DNA from 4 places in the Planococcus sp. NCCP-2050 genome. Region 2 is predicted to be linked to each of the others. Evidence: riboswitches for the same ligand, from Rfam matches in the RefSeq annotation. Region 2 holds a riboswitch; each other region holds the start of a gene.
The links. A riboswitch is a leader RNA that binds a small molecule or an ion and turns the genes downstream of it on or off. The one in region 2 is predicted to bind S-adenosylmethionine.
Positions count from the first base shown of each region.

Region 1: linked by a shared signal. The riboswitch ahead of NFU07_RS07855 (cyclase family protein) and the one ahead of NFU07_RS14920 (transporter substrate-binding domain-containing protein) in region 2 are both predicted to bind S-adenosylmethionine.
Region 3: linked by a shared signal. The riboswitch ahead of NFU07_RS04355 (aminotransferase class I/II-fold pyridoxal phosphate-dependent enzyme) and the one ahead of NFU07_RS14920 (transporter substrate-binding domain-containing protein) in region 2 are both predicted to bind S-adenosylmethionine.
Region 4: linked by a shared signal. The riboswitch ahead of metK (methionine adenosyltransferase) and the one ahead of NFU07_RS14920 (transporter substrate-binding domain-containing protein) in region 2 are both predicted to bind S-adenosylmethionine.

Region 1 covers NZ_BRCX01000001.1:1,590,978-1,595,190, reverse strand. Annotated here, with positions in the region: gene NFU07_RS07865 (ABC transporter ATP-binding protein) at 1-26, shown strand, start outside; gene NFU07_RS07860 (ABC transporter permease) at 19-1,227, shown strand; SAM riboswitch class I at 1,299-1,400, shown strand; gene NFU07_RS07855 (cyclase family protein) at 1,495-2,241, shown strand; gene NFU07_RS07850 (hypothetical protein) at 2,391-2,624, shown strand; gene NFU07_RS07845 (hypothetical protein) at 2,653-3,000, shown strand; gene NFU07_RS07840 (hypothetical protein) at 3,051-3,497, opposite strand; gene NFU07_RS07835 (DUF2975 domain-containing protein) at 3,706-4,185, shown strand; gene NFU07_RS07830 (helix-turn-helix domain-containing protein) at 4,195-4,213, shown strand, end outside.
Region 2 covers NZ_BRCX01000005.1:144,108-148,320, reverse strand. Annotated here, with positions in the region: gene NFU07_RS14930 (amino acid ABC transporter ATP-binding protein) at 1-482, opposite strand, end outside; gene NFU07_RS14925 (amino acid ABC transporter permease) at 498-1,181, opposite strand; gene NFU07_RS14920 (transporter substrate-binding domain-containing protein) at 1,242-2,090, opposite strand; SAM riboswitch class I at 2,221-2,329, opposite strand; gene NFU07_RS14915 (DUF4256 domain-containing protein) at 2,429-2,986, opposite strand; gene NFU07_RS14910 (NAD-dependent epimerase/dehydratase family protein) at 3,173-4,192, shown strand.
Region 3 covers NZ_BRCX01000001.1:864,592-868,804, forward strand. Annotated here, with positions in the region: gene NFU07_RS04340 (cobalamin B12-binding domain-containing protein) at 1-422, opposite strand, end outside; gene NFU07_RS04345 (hypothetical protein) at 427-798, opposite strand; gene NFU07_RS04350 (antibiotic biosynthesis monooxygenase family protein) at 795-1,100, opposite strand; SAM riboswitch class I at 1,308-1,413, shown strand; gene NFU07_RS04355 (aminotransferase class I/II-fold pyridoxal phosphate-dependent enzyme) at 1,518-2,693, shown strand; gene ystJ (NADP-dependent malic enzyme) at 2,798-4,039, opposite strand.
Region 4 covers NZ_BRCX01000003.1:16,587-20,799, forward strand. Annotated here, with positions in the region: gene pckA (phosphoenolpyruvate carboxykinase (ATP)) at 1-1,191, opposite strand, end outside; SAM riboswitch class I at 1,430-1,543, shown strand; gene metK (methionine adenosyltransferase) at 1,744-2,940, shown strand; gene NFU07_RS11660 (gamma carbonic anhydrase) at 2,989-3,498, opposite strand; gene NFU07_RS11665 (alpha/beta hydrolase) at 3,602-4,213, shown strand, end outside.

The DNA.
Region 1 (4,213 bases), on a different contig from region 2:
AGGAAGCGGGTGAAACACATGCGTAACACGATGAAAGTCGCCAAATGGGAAATCAAACGCAATATGAAAAGTAAATCGTTCATCATCGGCTTGTTTCTGACACCGATCATTTTCCTGGCCTTCTTCTTGCTGCCGGACCTGTTCCGTTCAGACGACGAATCGGCTGCAACGAAAGTCTACGTCAACGACGAGCTTGGAGTCTACGAACAATTGGAAGCCGCTGCAGCCTCAACCGAATGGCAGCTGGAAGAAACGCAAATCGCCGAACAGGAAGCGGAAGCGGCGCTTGAAGTAGAAGAAGATGCCGCATACGTCTTTATCAACGAACAGTCGGTTGAAAACGGCAAAGTCACGGTCTATACAAACGAAGATACCGATTCGGGTTTCATGGAGGAAGTCCAAGTGCTGAGCGGTCCGCTGCAGATGATGCAGATCGAACAGCTTGGATTGACGCCGGAAGAAGCGGGAATGGTCGCGCAGGGCATCGTCTTTGAAGACGCTTCCGTTGAAGCGGAAGATGGCGGACTGTTCAGCGAAGAGATGCTCGAACGAATCATTCCAGGCGCTTTCGCTGCTGTCGTCATGCTGTCGATCGTCTTCACGGGTATGGCGATCTTTCAAAGCGCGTCTCAGGAGAAGAAAGACAAAATCGCCGAAATCATCCTGTCGTCTTTGACGCCGGCCGATTTGATGCAAGGCAAGATCATCGGCTATTTCGTCCTCGGCATCATCCAGCTGATCGTCTATGTTGCGATCATCTTGCCGGTGCTGCTGTGGAAAATCGATATGCCGATCATGGAATACTTGCTTGTGCCGGAACTGGCCGTCTTGCTGCTGATTGCGGTACTCGGCTATCTCTTGTATGCTGCACTGTTTGTCGGCATCGGCGCCACCATGGCCGACATCTCGACCGCCGGAAACTTCCAGGGTCTTGTGATGATGCTGCCGTTCAGTCCGTTCCTGTTCATCGGTCCTGTATTCAGCGACCCGAGCGGATTCTGGGCACAGCTCGGAAGCTACATCCCGTTCACATCACCGGGAGTCTTGATCTTGCGCCTATCGCTCCTTGAAGAATGGCCATGGGTGGAAATCGGCATCGCTGTCGCCATTCTCGCCATCAGCGTCTGGGTCTTCATGAAGCTTGCCGGAAAAGTCTTCAAGACCGGAATTCTCATGTACGGCAAGAACGCAACACCGGGCGAAATCTGGAAATGGATTCGCGCTTAAAAAGAATTCAAAATAGATTGACTTTTCACTTGGCCGATTGTAGGATTATGAATAACTAATTGAATATAACTTTCTTATCAAGAGAGGTGGAGGGATTTGGCCCTTTGAAGCCTCAGCAACAGACTGCAAAGTACTGTGCTAATTCCAAAAGCGTTCAAGCTTGAAGATAAGAAGAGAACTTTGACCTTCATCTGCCAAACCCTCTTCTTAATCCAGGAAGAGGGTTTTTAGTTGCCCTCTATCCACAAACCCAAGGAGGAATTTACCATGCCCATCAAAACACTCGAAACGATCGAAGCCATCAATTTACTGAAACAGAAGACTTGGGTCGACTTGACTCATACATTCGGTCCTGACTCGCCGCATTTCTCGGCGTTTGAAGATGCGAAATTCGATACTTTGTTCAACCACGATGATGGATTCTTCGCCCAGCGCTTTACATTTCCCGGGCAATACGGAACCCATCTCGACGCACCGATCCATTTTGTCCGCGATGCCCGCTATCTTCACGAACTGGGGCTGAAGGAACTCGTTCTTCCGCTCGTTGTCATCGACAAGTCAAAAGAAGCGGAAGCAGACCCTGACTTTACGTTAGGGGTTGACGGCATTGAAGCGTTCGAAGCCGAACACGGCAAAATCGAAGCCGACACGTTCGTCGCGCTGCGCACGGATTGGAGCAAACGCTGGCCGGACAAGGAAGCCTTCGACAATAAAGACGAAGAAGGCAATAGCCATGCACCCGGCTGGTCCGTTGAAGCATTGAAATTCCTTTTTGAACAACGGGGAGTACGGGCAGTCGGCCATGAAACGTTCGACACCGACTCCGCCATCGACTACCGCAGAAACGGAGCGCTCCTCGGCGAGTATTATGTACTCGACCAAGACACGTATCAAGTCGAGCTGCTTGCGAATCTCGATCAGCTGCCGGCAAAAGGGGCCGTAATTTTCAACATCGTCCCGAAAGCGGACAAGGCTTCCGGCTTCCCGGTGCGGTCGTTTGCGATATTGCCATAAGAAATGAACGGATAGCCGATGCATCCTTTAAGGGGGCAGCGGCTTTTTCTATCCACCTTTTTCTGCAGCGCTTACATCCGCTATACAGTTGCGCTATAATGGGCTTACTCCATAGAGCTTTCACGGAGAAAACGAAAAGGGGTGACGGGATGGGAAACAAAAGCCACGGCTTGAAGCACGGCTGGACGTTTATTGCACATAAATCCTACAAGATCTATTCAAATGCCAATACCTATGTCGTCATTGATTACGAAAACGACGTCGTCCTCCAATTTACTGTGACGGACGCCGAGCTGGAAATCATCACCGCCAACTGGGGGCTCAATTTCAAAATCATTCTTGGCTTCAAGACCATCAAGATTTTGGACTACCCGGAGGAGTGATCCTAAAAAAACAGCAAAGGATGAGAAGATGCACCCGGAAATTGCTGAAATTTTAACAGACTGGACCCGCAAAATAAATGACGATGAATTTTACTTGGCCCGTTCCTTCGACCGGCTTATTGAAAAGAAGAGCAGCAGCGATGCTTTCAATTTCATTCCCGATATGATTCAGGCCATTCTTTTGACGGACGATGATTTTATCGCATCTCAGCTGGTGTTCTATCTGAACTGCCTGTACGGAAAAGCGGATACGACGGAGATTCATCCGGTGTTTCAAGAAACAAGAAGCGAACTCGAGCAGCATCTTATCCGTTTAGACGGCGATGATGCCCGAAACGAATACGAGGATTTGAAAAGAGACCTGCGTTTAACTTAAAAAATCAAAAAGCGCCTGACAGTCCGCTGTCAGGCGTTTCTTTTTGGATGTTAGTCATAAATCGACAGTTTCCCGGCATACTGCGCGCTTCCGCGGTCGGTCCGGAGGTTCACTTCGATCAAGTAATCGCCTATTTCGTCCGGCAAAGTGAACATGATGTCCTCGACTTCGACTGCTGTTTCTTCGCCGTCATGCCACAGCGTGACGCTTAAACTTTGAAGGTCAAAATCTCCGTGCTCAAAGAGTAAATCCACCTTTTCTCCCGCCACTAAGCGCATTTCCGGTTGCTTAGCGGCAAACGCCGAGAAGTCCTCCACTTCTTTATCGATCCGTTTATTTTCCGGCCCCAGCCAATCGACGTTCGCTTCCGCGAGTTTATCCCATTCGACAGGCGCACTGCTAGAAAGAGTAATGCCTGGCGGCGTAAAATCGTAGTTCTCTCCGATGCAGCCGGCCAAACAAATGAGCAGCATCAGGCCAATTGCCAATCGTTTCATCTCGCACCCCGATTCTTGACGTTCTTCTTGCTAATCTAGACCGCTTCCTTCGCGTAAAAGTTTCCATTCGCGGGGATCAAGCGGTCAGGGATGAAGAGAAAAACTAAAATTTAGGCTAATAAATTTCGCTAAACGACATTTATTTATTGATTTACGATAAATAATATGGTAAATTCAATTTAACAACAAACGAGTGAGGTGCTTTTTCATGAAACGGGAAACAATCTTTTTAAAGCTGGTCATTGTCCTGATGGCATTGCCGGCTTTGGCCATCTCTATTTTCGTCGTGCCGCCGATGACCGGTTTTGTCGGTGAGATTCTGCCGAAATGGGCGTTCCTGCAATACGTCTTTATGCTGACTTTATACGGTTCAGCCATCGCTTATTTCGCAGCGCTCTACCAAACGCTGAAGCTTCTGGGGTATATTGATAAAGGCATCGCTTTTTCGGAACGGTCGGTAAAAGCGCTGAAGAACATCAAATACTGTGCACTGACGATTACTGTGCTGTTCATCTTGAACTTGCCGATTATCCTGTATACGGCGCAGATAGATGATGCACCGGGCCTTGGGGGCTTGGGGATGATCATCACTTTCGGAGCGATCGTCATTGCGGTTTTCGCAGCGGTGCTCCAAAAGCTGCTGCAGAATGCCATCGATATAAAATCTGAAAACGATTTAACTGTGTGAGGTGCAACTATGGCGATTATTATCAATA
Region 2 (4,213 bases):
TCCGGTTTCAGTGCGAGAATCCGGGCAATCGCAGCCCGTTGCTTTTGGCCGCCCGACAATTGTTCCGGATACTGGTTTTTATGTTCCAAAAGTCCAACTTTTTCCAGCAATCCTTCTGCTTCACGCACCAATTCCTGCTTGTTCCGTTTTTGCACGACAAGCGGTGCTTCAATAATGTTGTCAATCACGGTTTTATGCGGAAATAAATGAAAATGCTGAAAGACCATACCAGAAAATTGGCGAACATCAACTTTTTGCTTTTTACTTGGTGTTTTCCCAGTGAATGAAACATGGACATCATTGATTTGAAGTGAACCGCCTGAAGGCGTTTCTAAGAGATTCAGGCATCTCAGTAAGGTTGTTTTGCCAGAACCGGATGGGCCAATGATGCTGACAACTTCGCCTTTTTTTATTTCCAATGAGATGGATTTCAGGACTTCTACCTGTTTGAATTGCTTGCTTAAATTTTCAACTTTGATCAATTTGGGAACCTCCTATCAGGCAGTGACATAGCGGTTTGCTTTTTTCTCTAAATAATCTTGAAGCAAGGTGACAAGGATGCAAATGGACCAGTAAATGAGTGCCACGAGAATATATAAGGTTAGGCTTTCATAAGTTTGCCCGACCACCACTTTAGCGCGGTAGAACATTTCAGAAACAGTGATGACCATCGCTAGCGAAGTTCCTTTGATGATATCCATGAAAGTGCTCGATAGTGGAGGCAAAGCAATGCGCGTTGCCTGCGGCAGAATGATGCGCGTCATAGTTTGCCAATAGCTCATCCGAAGCGTCTCAGCAGCTTCCCATTGTCCTTTCGATACAGAAGAAATGGCAGAACGGATAATTTCGGCCGTATAGGCAGAAAAATGAATACTGATGCCGATAATGGCAGCAGTAAGCGGCTGCATTTCAATGCCGATCATGGGGAAGCCGAAATACAGGATAAACAGCATCACCAAAAGCGGAGTGCCCCGCATAAAGGAGATGAAAAGCCGGGCTGGGAGAGACAGTCCGATAAAGCGGTTCATTCGGGCAAGGGCTACAAATAAACCGAGGATCAAAGCAAATACTAGGCTGACCAGTGCAATCAAAATGGTTTGCCAAGCTCCTTCCAGAATAAAAGGAAGAGAATCAATTGCGATTTCTACATTAAAAAGATATTCCCATTTAAAGTCGGCCATTGGAAGACTCCTTTACTTAGTATCTAGAAAAGAGGAATCCAAGGATTCCTCAAAAAATGTTTATTCTTCTTCAAGCGGCTGTGTTACATCAGCACCAAGAAATTTAGTTGAAATTTCTTTCAATGTGCCATCAGCAAGAAGCTCCTCAATAGCACCGTCAAGTTTTCCTTTTAGCTCTGGGCTATCTTTCGGCATTACGATAGCACTGCTGCTGAATGAGAATCTAACATCTTCAGCCAGTTTCAATCCCGGTTTATCAAACTGTTCAAGTGAGCGCAACAAGACAAGATAGTCATTTAGCGTAGCATCGACGCGGCCGCTGACGATTTCTGGAAGCACCGTGTCAGAGCCTGTGTAGACAATCACTTCAGCCCCTTGTTCTTGAGCAAATTTCGAGTAGTTGCTGGTCGCAGAACCCCCGACTTTTTTGCCTTTCAAATCTTCTACTGATTCAATGCCGGAGTTGTCACTTTCACGGACAATGGCTGAACCATATGAATGCTTGACTGGAATCGTGAAATCAAATATTTCTTTGCGTTCGTCGGTAATCGAAAAATCATTCGCGGCAATATCAATTTGGCCATTGCGAAGAGCTGGCAGCAATCCGTCAAATTCCATTTCTTTGAATTCAACTTCCAATCCAAGCTTTTCTCCTAAGGCACGAGCAAGTTCTACATCATATCCTGTTAATTCTTTTGTTTCTTCATCGTGATATGTAATCGGGTAGTAAAGCCCTTCTGTGCCGACAACGATTTTGCCTGCTTCTTCAATTCGATCCCAAGTGTTCTGTTCCTTGTTTTCTGTTGAAGCATTCACTTCATTTGAAGATTCATTGCTGCTGCATGCGGTTAGAAATAAACCGATTACTGTAATTGCGACGATCCATAAAAGCTGTTTGGTGTTTTTCATGTCTTTGCACCTTCCTTTTCTATTGGTTTACTTGGTTTTAAGTTAATAGAATTGTCCAGATATGAGGGCAAACAAAAAGCCTCTTCTATAAGAAGAGGCAGGCATGCGAAATCACATTGATATTCTGCTCTTCTTATCTCTCAAGCTAATCAAAGCTTGTTGGATTTGGCACAGTGCTCTAAAGTGAGCCCGCTGCCGAGGTTTCGTAGGGCCAATCCCTCCACCTCTCATGATAAGAACAAATTGCTATTAAACTATGTTGACAACTGTATCATCATTATATTTTACCGTCAACACAAAATTCTGATAAATCTCATCTTATTTTTTATTAGAAGTTGTTAAACGTTCAACAATCCCCTGAATCCCCTAGCGGCATAATACGAATCCGCTCCGTTATGATACAGAAACACTTGCCCGTAGCGGAAATCACAGAAAAGAGCACCGCCGCGATCTCTGATTTCAGCAGGAGTCTGCACCCAGCTCGATGTCTTCATATCGAATTTCCCTAGCGACTGCAGCTTTCGGTATTGTTCTTCTGTCAGCAATTCAATTCCCATGTCCGCCGCCATGCCGATGGCGTTGTTTTCGGGCTTGTTTTTCTTGCGCGATTCCAGTGCTTCCGGGTCATAGCAGACGCTTCTGCGGCCAGTCGGGCTTTCCGCGGAGCAATCGAAGAAAATGTATTCATCGGCTGCAGCATCATAATCCACAACATCCGGTTCGCCGCCAGTCCGTTCCATTTCATGAAGCGACCATAATTTGTCTTCATTCGCTTCCAGTTTGTCCTGGATTTTGGCCCATTCGAAGTTTTCGTGGCGGGTGATGTTTTTCTCGAACCGCTCTTTTAACGTGTTGAGAAATGCTTCGCGTTGTTCGGGTGATAATTGCTTGCTCATGCCGATTCCTCCTTTAATGGATTTTGCTATTGATGGTTTTAGTATATAAGAAAGCAGCGGGATTTTGGAGAGGTGCATCTGTTTTATTTTCAGTAGAGGATTGTCTGGAGCTTTTGCAGAATAAGAGAAGCAGACAAGCAGACAAGCAGATCGTTTTTCATTCAGTAAATTGAAGGAGGAGTGTATGTGAATATCTTGATCCTTGGAGGGACCCGTTTTTTGGGGAGATTTCTGACCGAGGCGGCTCTCAGCAGCGGCCATGAAGTGACCTTGTTCAATAGAGGGAAAGCGAATCCGGATTTGTTTCCAGAAGTGGAGAAATTGATCGGCGACCGGTACGGGGATTTACAAGCGTTGAGGGGGCGGAGATGGGACGCCGTTATTGACACATCTGGCTATCTTCCATGGTCCGTTCAGGAATCTGCGGAACTGCTGGCGAAATCCGTAGGGCATTACACATTCGTTTCAAGCGCATCGGTTTACGTCGATTTAGAATCTCCGGGGATAAATGAAGAACACGCAGTCGGCCAGCTTTCAGCGGACAAGCTGGAAGAATTGAAAACGAAAGAGGCGGAAGCTGCCATCAATGAACATTACGGTGAGTTGAAATTTTTGTGTGAGCAAGAAGTGGAACGTGCGTTTCCGGAAGGTGCCCTGAATATCCGGCCGGGACTTATCGTCGGACCATATGATTTTACGGATCGTTTTACCTACTGGGTCAACCGCGTGGATAAAGGCGGTGAAGTGTTGGCGCCGGGGCGGCGAGATAAGGAAATCCAGTTTATCGATGTCCGGGATTTGGCGGATTGGATTCTCCGGCTGGTCGAAGAACAACGGACAGGCACATTCAATGCGACCGGACCCGAATCCGCATTGACGATGGAAAAATTCTTGGAGGAATGCAAGGCCACTCTTAAGAGCGATGCGGATTTTATCTGGGTGGATGAGCAATTTCTGTTGGGCCACAAAGTGGAAGGCTGGTCCGAATTGCCGCTTTGGATTCCGGACAGCATGTATATGAATGGCTTTCTCGGAGTGGATATCCGAAAAGCCGTGCAAGCCGGACTAAGGTTCCGACCGCTCAGTGATACTATTCGCGCCACTCGTGAATGGGAAATGACACGGGAAACGGCTGAACGAAAAACGGGGATGGATCCGGAAAAAGAACAGGCTGTGCTGAAGGACTGGCAGCAGCGTGCACTTTAATAGGGAAAAAACGAGTTTTCA
Region 3 (4,213 bases), on a different contig from region 2:
ATTGCGTCTGGCTGCCAGCGATTGGCCGCTTCTACAGCATGGTCAAGCGGCATATTCGGCCCTAAATAATTGACGGCCCAATTGTGTTCACGGAAAAGGCTTGAGACCATCTTCAATCCGATATAATGTTCTTCGCCTTCAGGTCCCAACACCATGACTTTCCGTTTTAAAGAATGTGTTTCTTCTCCACGCTTATCAATCACCGATACGACAAAATCACAAATCGCCGTAGCAAGATGTTCATCTGCCACTGAAATTGCATTCGTTTCCCATAGCTCACCAATATGGTACATCGCGGGTGTTAATAGCTGATCAAAAAGTTTTTTCCGATTATGGCTGTCGAGAAATTGCTGAACTTGCTTCAGCGCTTCCAGGTCGTTGCCTTGCAAAAAAAGTTCCGCTAATTCGGTTGGTTGGATCATCTGATCAACCTCCCTTCTTCAAATTGCTGCCTTTCAACAAATCGATCGCCTCTTGTAGGCATTGTTGCATGAAATCTTTTTCTTTCAGTTCAACTTGCGCTTCTAATAAACCAGTGAGTCTTTCAAAATTATCTACGATCAAGTCTGACTCGACATTTCGGCTCGTTAATACCTTTTCAAGCCATAACGTATAATCAAGAAACACCTGTCTATCGTTCAAATCATACGCCGTCTCCAAATGGTCGAGATGATGCATATTGTCTTTTTCCGTATGTTCAAATCCGCGCTCGCCAAAACGATCCCATAGGGTTGGATAAGCTTCATATATTTGAATAGCCGTGCTTTTGGCAATTTGCTGCTTTAAATCTTGATTCATTCCGCTACCACCTCATACTGATGGACTTTCGGCACAATGCCTGCAAGCGCTTTGTCAGGATAATGCTTTTCGAGATCATGGATTTCCTTGAACTCATTGCTTCTTACCCATTCCATGTAGGCCTCTTTCGAATGCCATTCCAAGTGGACAGTCAATTCATTACGTTTCTTTGTATTCTGGATCAGCCGGAAAGAATGGAATCCAGGAGCTTTATCTACCCGTCTTGAACGTTTGCGGTAAATATCAATGAGGTCCTGAGTCTTCTCTTCAGGCACCACAACAGTGGATGTCACAATATACATCAGATTACCCCTTTGAAATAAAATGTTAATATCCATTATAACCTTTCGTCATTCGAATTAAAAGAAATCGCTTATTTGCTTATAGAGCGTTTAAACCCTGGTGGGCTTTTCCATTTAAAAGAATTTTTTCACAATTGCACTTGCAGTTTTTGATGAGATGGTTTAAGCTTGAAGACATCGCAACATCCATAACTTCATATTATTTATTTCTTATCAAGAGAGACGGAGGGATTTGGCCCTTTGATGTCTCAGCAACCAGCCTGACGAAGGCCACGGTGCTAATTCCAAAAGGCGTATGCCTTAAAGATGAGAAGAACGTGTTCCTTATGAAACGGAGCTTTCTTCTTGCTGAAGAAAGCTCCGTTTTTCTATTTATCAACAAGAACCGTTCTCTACAACTAATAGGAGGTTTTCATTATGGCAAATCATTTAGAGACTCGTTTTATCCATTCAACTGGCGTAGACAAAGAAACGGGGGCAGTCAATGTCCCTATTTACTTGTCCTCCACGTATCATCAGCCCAATATCGATGAGTTCGGACCATTCGACTACAGCCGTTCAGGCAATCCGACGCGCCAAAAATTAGAGGAAACGATTGCGAAACTCGAAAATGGCACCCGTGGATTTGCCTTTTCTTCCGGAATGGCTGCTATCTCCTCTGCTTTCATGCTTCTATCTGCCGGAGACCACGTTCTTGTTTCTGAAGATGTCTACGGCGGAACTTATCGTTTCGTCACGGAGGTGCTGAATAAATTCAATATCGACTACACATTCGTCAATATGACCGATCTCAGTGAGATGGCCTCTGCCATCCGCGAAAATACAAAAGTCATCTATATTGAAACGCCTTCTAACCCGGTGATGAACATCACGGATATTGAAATCGCGGCTAAGCTTGCGAAAGCAAACGATTGTTTAACTTTTGTCGATAATACATTCATGACGCCTCTTTATCAAAACCCGCTTGACCTTGGAGCAGACATCGTCTTGCATAGCGCTACAAAATTCCTTTCCGGCCATAGTGATATCATTGCCGGACTCGCCGTGACAAAAGACGAAGAGCTCGGCAGCCGGCTCGCTTTTATCCAAAACACATTCGGTTCGATTTTAGGGGCGCAAGATTCCTATTCGCTTATCCAAGGCATTAAAACACTCGGCGCCCGTATGAAACAATCTTCTGCGTCAGCTCGTATCATTGCTGATTATTTGCATAGCCATCCCGTAGTGGAAGAAGTATATTATCCCGGTTTCCGGTTCCATCCGGGAAATCCGATACATGAACGGCAAGCACGTGGAGCAGGGGCGGTTTTGTCTTTGCGCCTCGCCGATAAAGCTGCAGCCAAGATTTTCGTCGACAGCTTGCAAATCCCGGTTTTCGCGGTATCGCTTGGGGCAGTTGAAACGATTCTTTCCTATCCAGCCACCATGTCTCATGCATCCATGCCAAAAGAACAGCGTGAGCAGCGAGGAATCACCGACGGCTTATTGCGATTATCCGTTGGATTGGAATATGCCGATGACTTGCTTGAAGATCTTGAGCAAGCATTAAAAAAAGTACACGAAGCTAGCCCACAACCTGTATTAACTAAATAAAAAAGATATGAACCCGGACAGGCATCGAGCTTTCTCGTGCTTCTCTCCAACCTGAAAAGCCGTTCACCTTTGCAAAAGATGAACGGCTTTCTTCTATATATATTTTATTCTTTTACGTTAACTGCGGTTAAGTTTTCCGCGTTTTCATCAATCTGATTTGGGCAAGCAGCATAGTTGGCAACGCCTGTTTCGATTGCGGCAGCCGCTACCGCTTTGGCAACTGCTGTAGCCACACGCAGATCAAAAGGAGCCGGAATGACATAGTCCTCATGGAGTTCGTGCTCTTCGATCAAATCGGCAATAGCTTCAACCGCTGCAATTTTCATCGCATCATTGATTTCACTGGCTTGCACATCTAACGCACCTCTGAAAATGCCTGGGAAGGCTAATACATTATTCACTTGGTTCGGAAAATCCGAACGTCCTGTACCGATCACTTTGGCTCCTGCACGCTTGGCCTCATGCGGCAAGATTTCAGGATTCGGATTTGCCATCGCAAAAATAATGGGACCTTCCGCCATGGTTCTCACCATTTCTTCAGTTAATGCACCTTCTGCAGAAACGCCGATAAAAACATCCGCGCCAATAATGACCTCATGGAGCAAACCTGCCTTGCGTTCGGAGTTGGTCATCTCTGCAACTTCTTCTTTAAACGGGTTCATTCCATAAGCTCGGCCTTTGAAAATCGCACCTTTTGTATCACACATAATTACGTCGTTAAAGCCGAATTTATGAAGAAGCTTAACTACAGCAATTCCCGCAGCACCGGCCCCGTTAACGATAATTTTCGTCCCTGTAACTCCTTTGCCTACTAGCTTTAGCGAGTTGATCAAGCCGGCTAAAGTGACAATGGCGGTCCCATGCTGATCATCATGGAATACAGGTATATTCATTTCTTCTTTTAAACGCTGTTCTACGATAAAGCAAGTCGGTGCTGAAATATCCTCTAAATTCACACCACCAAATCCAGGTTCCAATAATTTCACGGTCTGGATAATGGTCTCTGCATCTGTCGAACCAAGGCAAATTGGAAAAGCATCCACTCCAGCAAACTCTTTAAAAAGCACGGCTTTTCCTTCCATGACAGGCAAGGCAGCTTCAGGACCAATATTTCCAAGTCCAAGTACAGCGGTTCCATCTGTGACAACAGCTACTGTATTGCCTTTCATCGTGTAATCGTAGACTTTGGCCGGCTCCTGCGCAATTTCCTTGCATGGTTCGGCCACTCCAGGAGAATAAGCAAGACTTAAATCGCGTCCATTTTCCACTGCCACTTTCGACCGAACTTCCAACTTCCCTTTATGCTGCAGATGCAATTGTAAAGAGTCATTTCTCAGATTCGACATCGCTTCATCTCCTTCTACACATAATGGTTCATTATAGAGGGATTTCTGAAAATTGAAAGTCTTTTTCGTAATATTCGGACTTTTGACTGAGAGTTTAAAAATTGAAAACGCTTTCTTTTCTGCCCATTGGATCATTCAATATAAAAAAGCTCCAATAGGAGCTTTTTAGCTTCA
Region 4 (4,213 bases), on a different contig from region 2:
CGGTGAACCGAAGCAAGTTGAGAAAGTGGCTTCAGGTGCTGTAATACCGCGTTCTGTGCCCGCAAGTTTTGATGTATAGCCGCTTAAGAAGTGGTACATCGCTTGTTCTTTTGACAGTTTGCTGATTGGAGGCAAGACGCCAAATGCATCAGCCGTCAAGAACACGATAGTTTTAGGGTGTCCGCCTACAGACGGGTCTACAATATTATCGATTGCTTGAATCGGATAAGCTGCTCGTGTATTCTCAGTTAGGGAACCATTGTCATAATCAGGGATGCGCGTTTCCGGATCTACAACAACATTTTCAAGAACCGATCCGAAACGAATAGCGTCATAAATCTGCGGTTCGTTTTCACGCGATAAATTGATGGTCTTCGCATAGCAGCCGCCTTCGATATTGAAAACGCCGTTATCCGACCAGCCGTGCTCGTCGTCGCCGATCAATTTGCGGTCGCCGTCTGCTGACAAGGTTGTTTTTCCTGTACCTGATAATCCGAAGAACAACGTAACATCGCCGTCTTTGCCGACGTTCGCTGAACAGTGCATTGGGAGAATCCCTTTTTCCGGCAAGATGTGGTTCATGATGGAGAAAATCGATTTCTTCATTTCGCCGGCGTATTCTGTTCCGCCGATCAAGATGATTTTCTTTTCCATCGATACAATGATGAAGGTTTCAGAATCTGTGCCATCAATAGCCGGATCTGCATGGAAGGTAGGCGCATAGACAACCGTAAATTCTGCTTCATGCGCTGCCAGCTCTTCTTTTGTCGGACGAATGAATAATTGATGCGCAAACAGGTTATGCCATGCATATTCATTGATGGTTTGAATCGCCAGGCGTGACTCATGGTCAGCTCCAGCAAAGCCTTTAAATACATATAGAGCATCTTTTTGCTTTAAGTGATCGATCACTTTGGCATAAAGGTTCTCGAAAATTTCCGAAGAAATCGGGCGGTTGACATTGCCCCAATCTATTTTGTCTCTCGAAATTGCCTCATCAACGATGTATTTATCTTTTGGCGAGCGGCCTGTATATTTGCCGGTTTCGGCTGCTACAGCGCCTTCTCTAGTTAATACCGCTTCCCCACGGGATGTTGCAGCTTCCACTAATTGTGGAACAGATAATTGAACGTGCACGTTTTGGCCATTTAAAAGATCCTTTAGGTCGTTTTTGATATTCACTGGATTCATTTATATGTACCTTCCTTTTCGGTTATTCCCATTGCGAATGGGGAGGATGTATATTCGAAGATTAGTATAACACATTGTGTTAAATAGTCTATACTAATAACAAAGGGAATCGAAAAAAACGTAAATAATGTGCTTTTTGGAGGCCAATAAAACCATTATATCTTTTATTGAAAGAGTTGGTCATTAAAAACGTTGACATCGCTAAGCACATTCCGTATGATGAAAAATTGAACGGATACTCTTATTCCGAGCTGGTGGAGGGGGCAGGCCCTATGAAACCCGGCAACCTGCTGCGAATATGCAGAGAAGGTGCCAAACCTGAAGCAAGGCACAAGGCCTTGGACGATAAGAGTGAAAGGTGCTACTGATGATTTCTCCTTTCCTCATGTATATGATGGAAGGGATTTTTTTATGAAATTTTGCCCTTAATCCTCGTGTACAAGAGCCACAACGGCTTAAAGTTCAATCCCTTTTGGGAACGGACTTGACATGGGAAACGAGTACCGTATCAATTTCGAGAGCAATCTCGCAGGATCTAAGGAGGAACACATTTTGACAAACCGTCGATTATTCACGTCAGAATCAGTAACAGAAGGACATCCGGATAAAATTTGCGATCAGATCTCAGACGCAATTTTGGATGCGATTTTAGCAGAAGACCCAAATGCACGCGTTGCATGCGAAACAACCGTAACTACAGGACTAGTTTTAGTAGCCGGTGAAATCACGACTTCTACGTATGTGGATATCCCGAAAGTAGTTCGTGAAACTGTTCGCGAAATTGGCTATACCCGTGCAAAATACGGTTTCGATTCTGAAACAAGTGCCGTTTTGACAGCAATTGATGAACAATCACCGGATATTGCTGCCGGAGTCAACGTAGCGCTTGAATCGCGTGAAGGCCAAATGACAGATAAAGAACTAGATGATATCGGAGCAGGAGACCAAGGTCTGATGTTTGGATACGCAACTAACGAAACAGAAGAATTCATGCCGCTTCCGATTGCCTTAGCGCATAAATTGGCGCGCCGCCTTGCAGAAGTGCGGAAAGAAGAAATTCTTCCATACTTGCGCCCGGATGGCAAAACGCAAGTGACAATCGAATACGATGAAAACAATAAACCATTGCGTGTGGACACAATCGTTATTTCTACGCAGCATCATCCAGAAGTGACGCTTGAGCAAATCCAGCGCAATATTAAAGAATATGTCATCAACGAAGTGGTTCCTGCACACTTGATCGATGCAGAAACAAAATACTTCATCAATCCAACTGGCCGCTTTGTTATCGGTGGGCCACAAGGGGATGCCGGCCTTACTGGACGCAAAATCATCGTAGATACTTACGGTGGATATGCGCGCCACGGCGGCGGTGCTTTCTCAGGAAAAGATGCAACAAAAGTGGACCGTTCTGCAGCATATGCAGCTCGCTACGTAGCGAAAAACATCGTCGCAGCCGGCCTTGCTGAACGTTGTGAAGTACAGCTGGCTTACGCAATCGGCGTAGCTCACCCAGTATCAATTGCAGTCGATACGTTTGGAACAGGCACTGTAGAAGAAAACAAATTGATTGAGCTTGTACGCGGGAACTTTGATCTGCGTCCAGCAGGGATCATCAAAATGTTGGATCTTCGCCGTCCAATCTACAAACAAACGGCAGCATATGGCCATTTCGGCCGCACGGATATCGATCTTCCGTGGGAGCGCACGGACAAAGCAGCAGCTTTGAAAGAGCAATCCGCTCAATAAAAACACATAAAAAAAGACGGCTGAGCAAATTTGCTCAGCCGTCTTTTTTTATTGAAGCGATTTGTAGTAAGCGCCTTTTTCAGCGTATTCCCGGACAATGCGCTGCATGTCTTCGATATCTTCTTTGCGCAGCTCGCGCACCACTTTGGCAGGCCTTCCAAATGCCAGCATGCCAGGAGGAATGACTTTGCCTTGCGGGACGAGGCTGCCGGCTCCGATGAATGCCCCTTCTCCGACTTCGGCCCCGTCTAAGATGATGGACCCCATTCCGATTAACGCACCTTTGCGAATTTTGCAGCTATGCAAGGTCACTTGATGGCCGATAGTGACTTCGTCTTCCAAAATCAGCGGGTTCCCTGGACTTTGATGAAGCATGCATAGGTCTTGGATATTGGTTTTCTTGCCGATAATGGTAGGTGCGACATCGCCGCGGATGACGGTGTTGAACCAGACCGAGGAATCTTCGCCGATAACGACATCGCCTGTAATCGTTGTATGGTCAGCGATAAAAGCTGAGGGGTGAATGGATGGGTGTTTGTCTTTGAATGGGTAAATCATGGAAAACCTCCAGTAAAAAAGATAAGATAATACTAATCCTATCAAAATAAGCGTAAAGGTCAAATGGCGTTGCAGCCTGCGCAAGAGAAAGAGGTGGCTTGAAATGTGGAAATGGGAATCCATCGGACCGGCAAAAGCTGTAGTAGTCCTCATTCATAGTGCATATGAACATCATCTGCGATATGCTTGGCAAATCGATCATTGGCGTGGCGCGAATTTCCATGTCATCATGGGAGATTTGCCTGGGCATGGCGAAAATGCGGAAAAAGATACGGCGCATCGGGAACCGTTTGAAGAGTACGAGAAATCCATAAAGACAGCGGTTAAAGTAGCGATGGAAAACGAATTGCCGGTATTTATCGTGGCTCACGGCTTAGGGGCGACTCTTGCGATGAGTGTGCTTTCCAAAAATAGAATGGATATCGCCGGAGTTGTTTTCACTTCGCCTTGGCTGCAATTGATCAAGACACCTTCTAAATTTTCGAATGCTTTGACCGGCTTTCATAAAGTGACTTCCCGAGTAAAGATCAATCACCATATTTCCATTGAAGAATTGACCAAGAACCAAGAAGTAATCGAGCAGGAAAAAGAGGATCCTTTCTACCGGACTGAAATTTCGGTAGGCTGGTATCATGAGCTTCAATCCTATTTAAAGCAGCTTGCCCAAAGCAAAGGGGTATTTCCGGACATTCCGGTATTTATCCATACAGGAGAA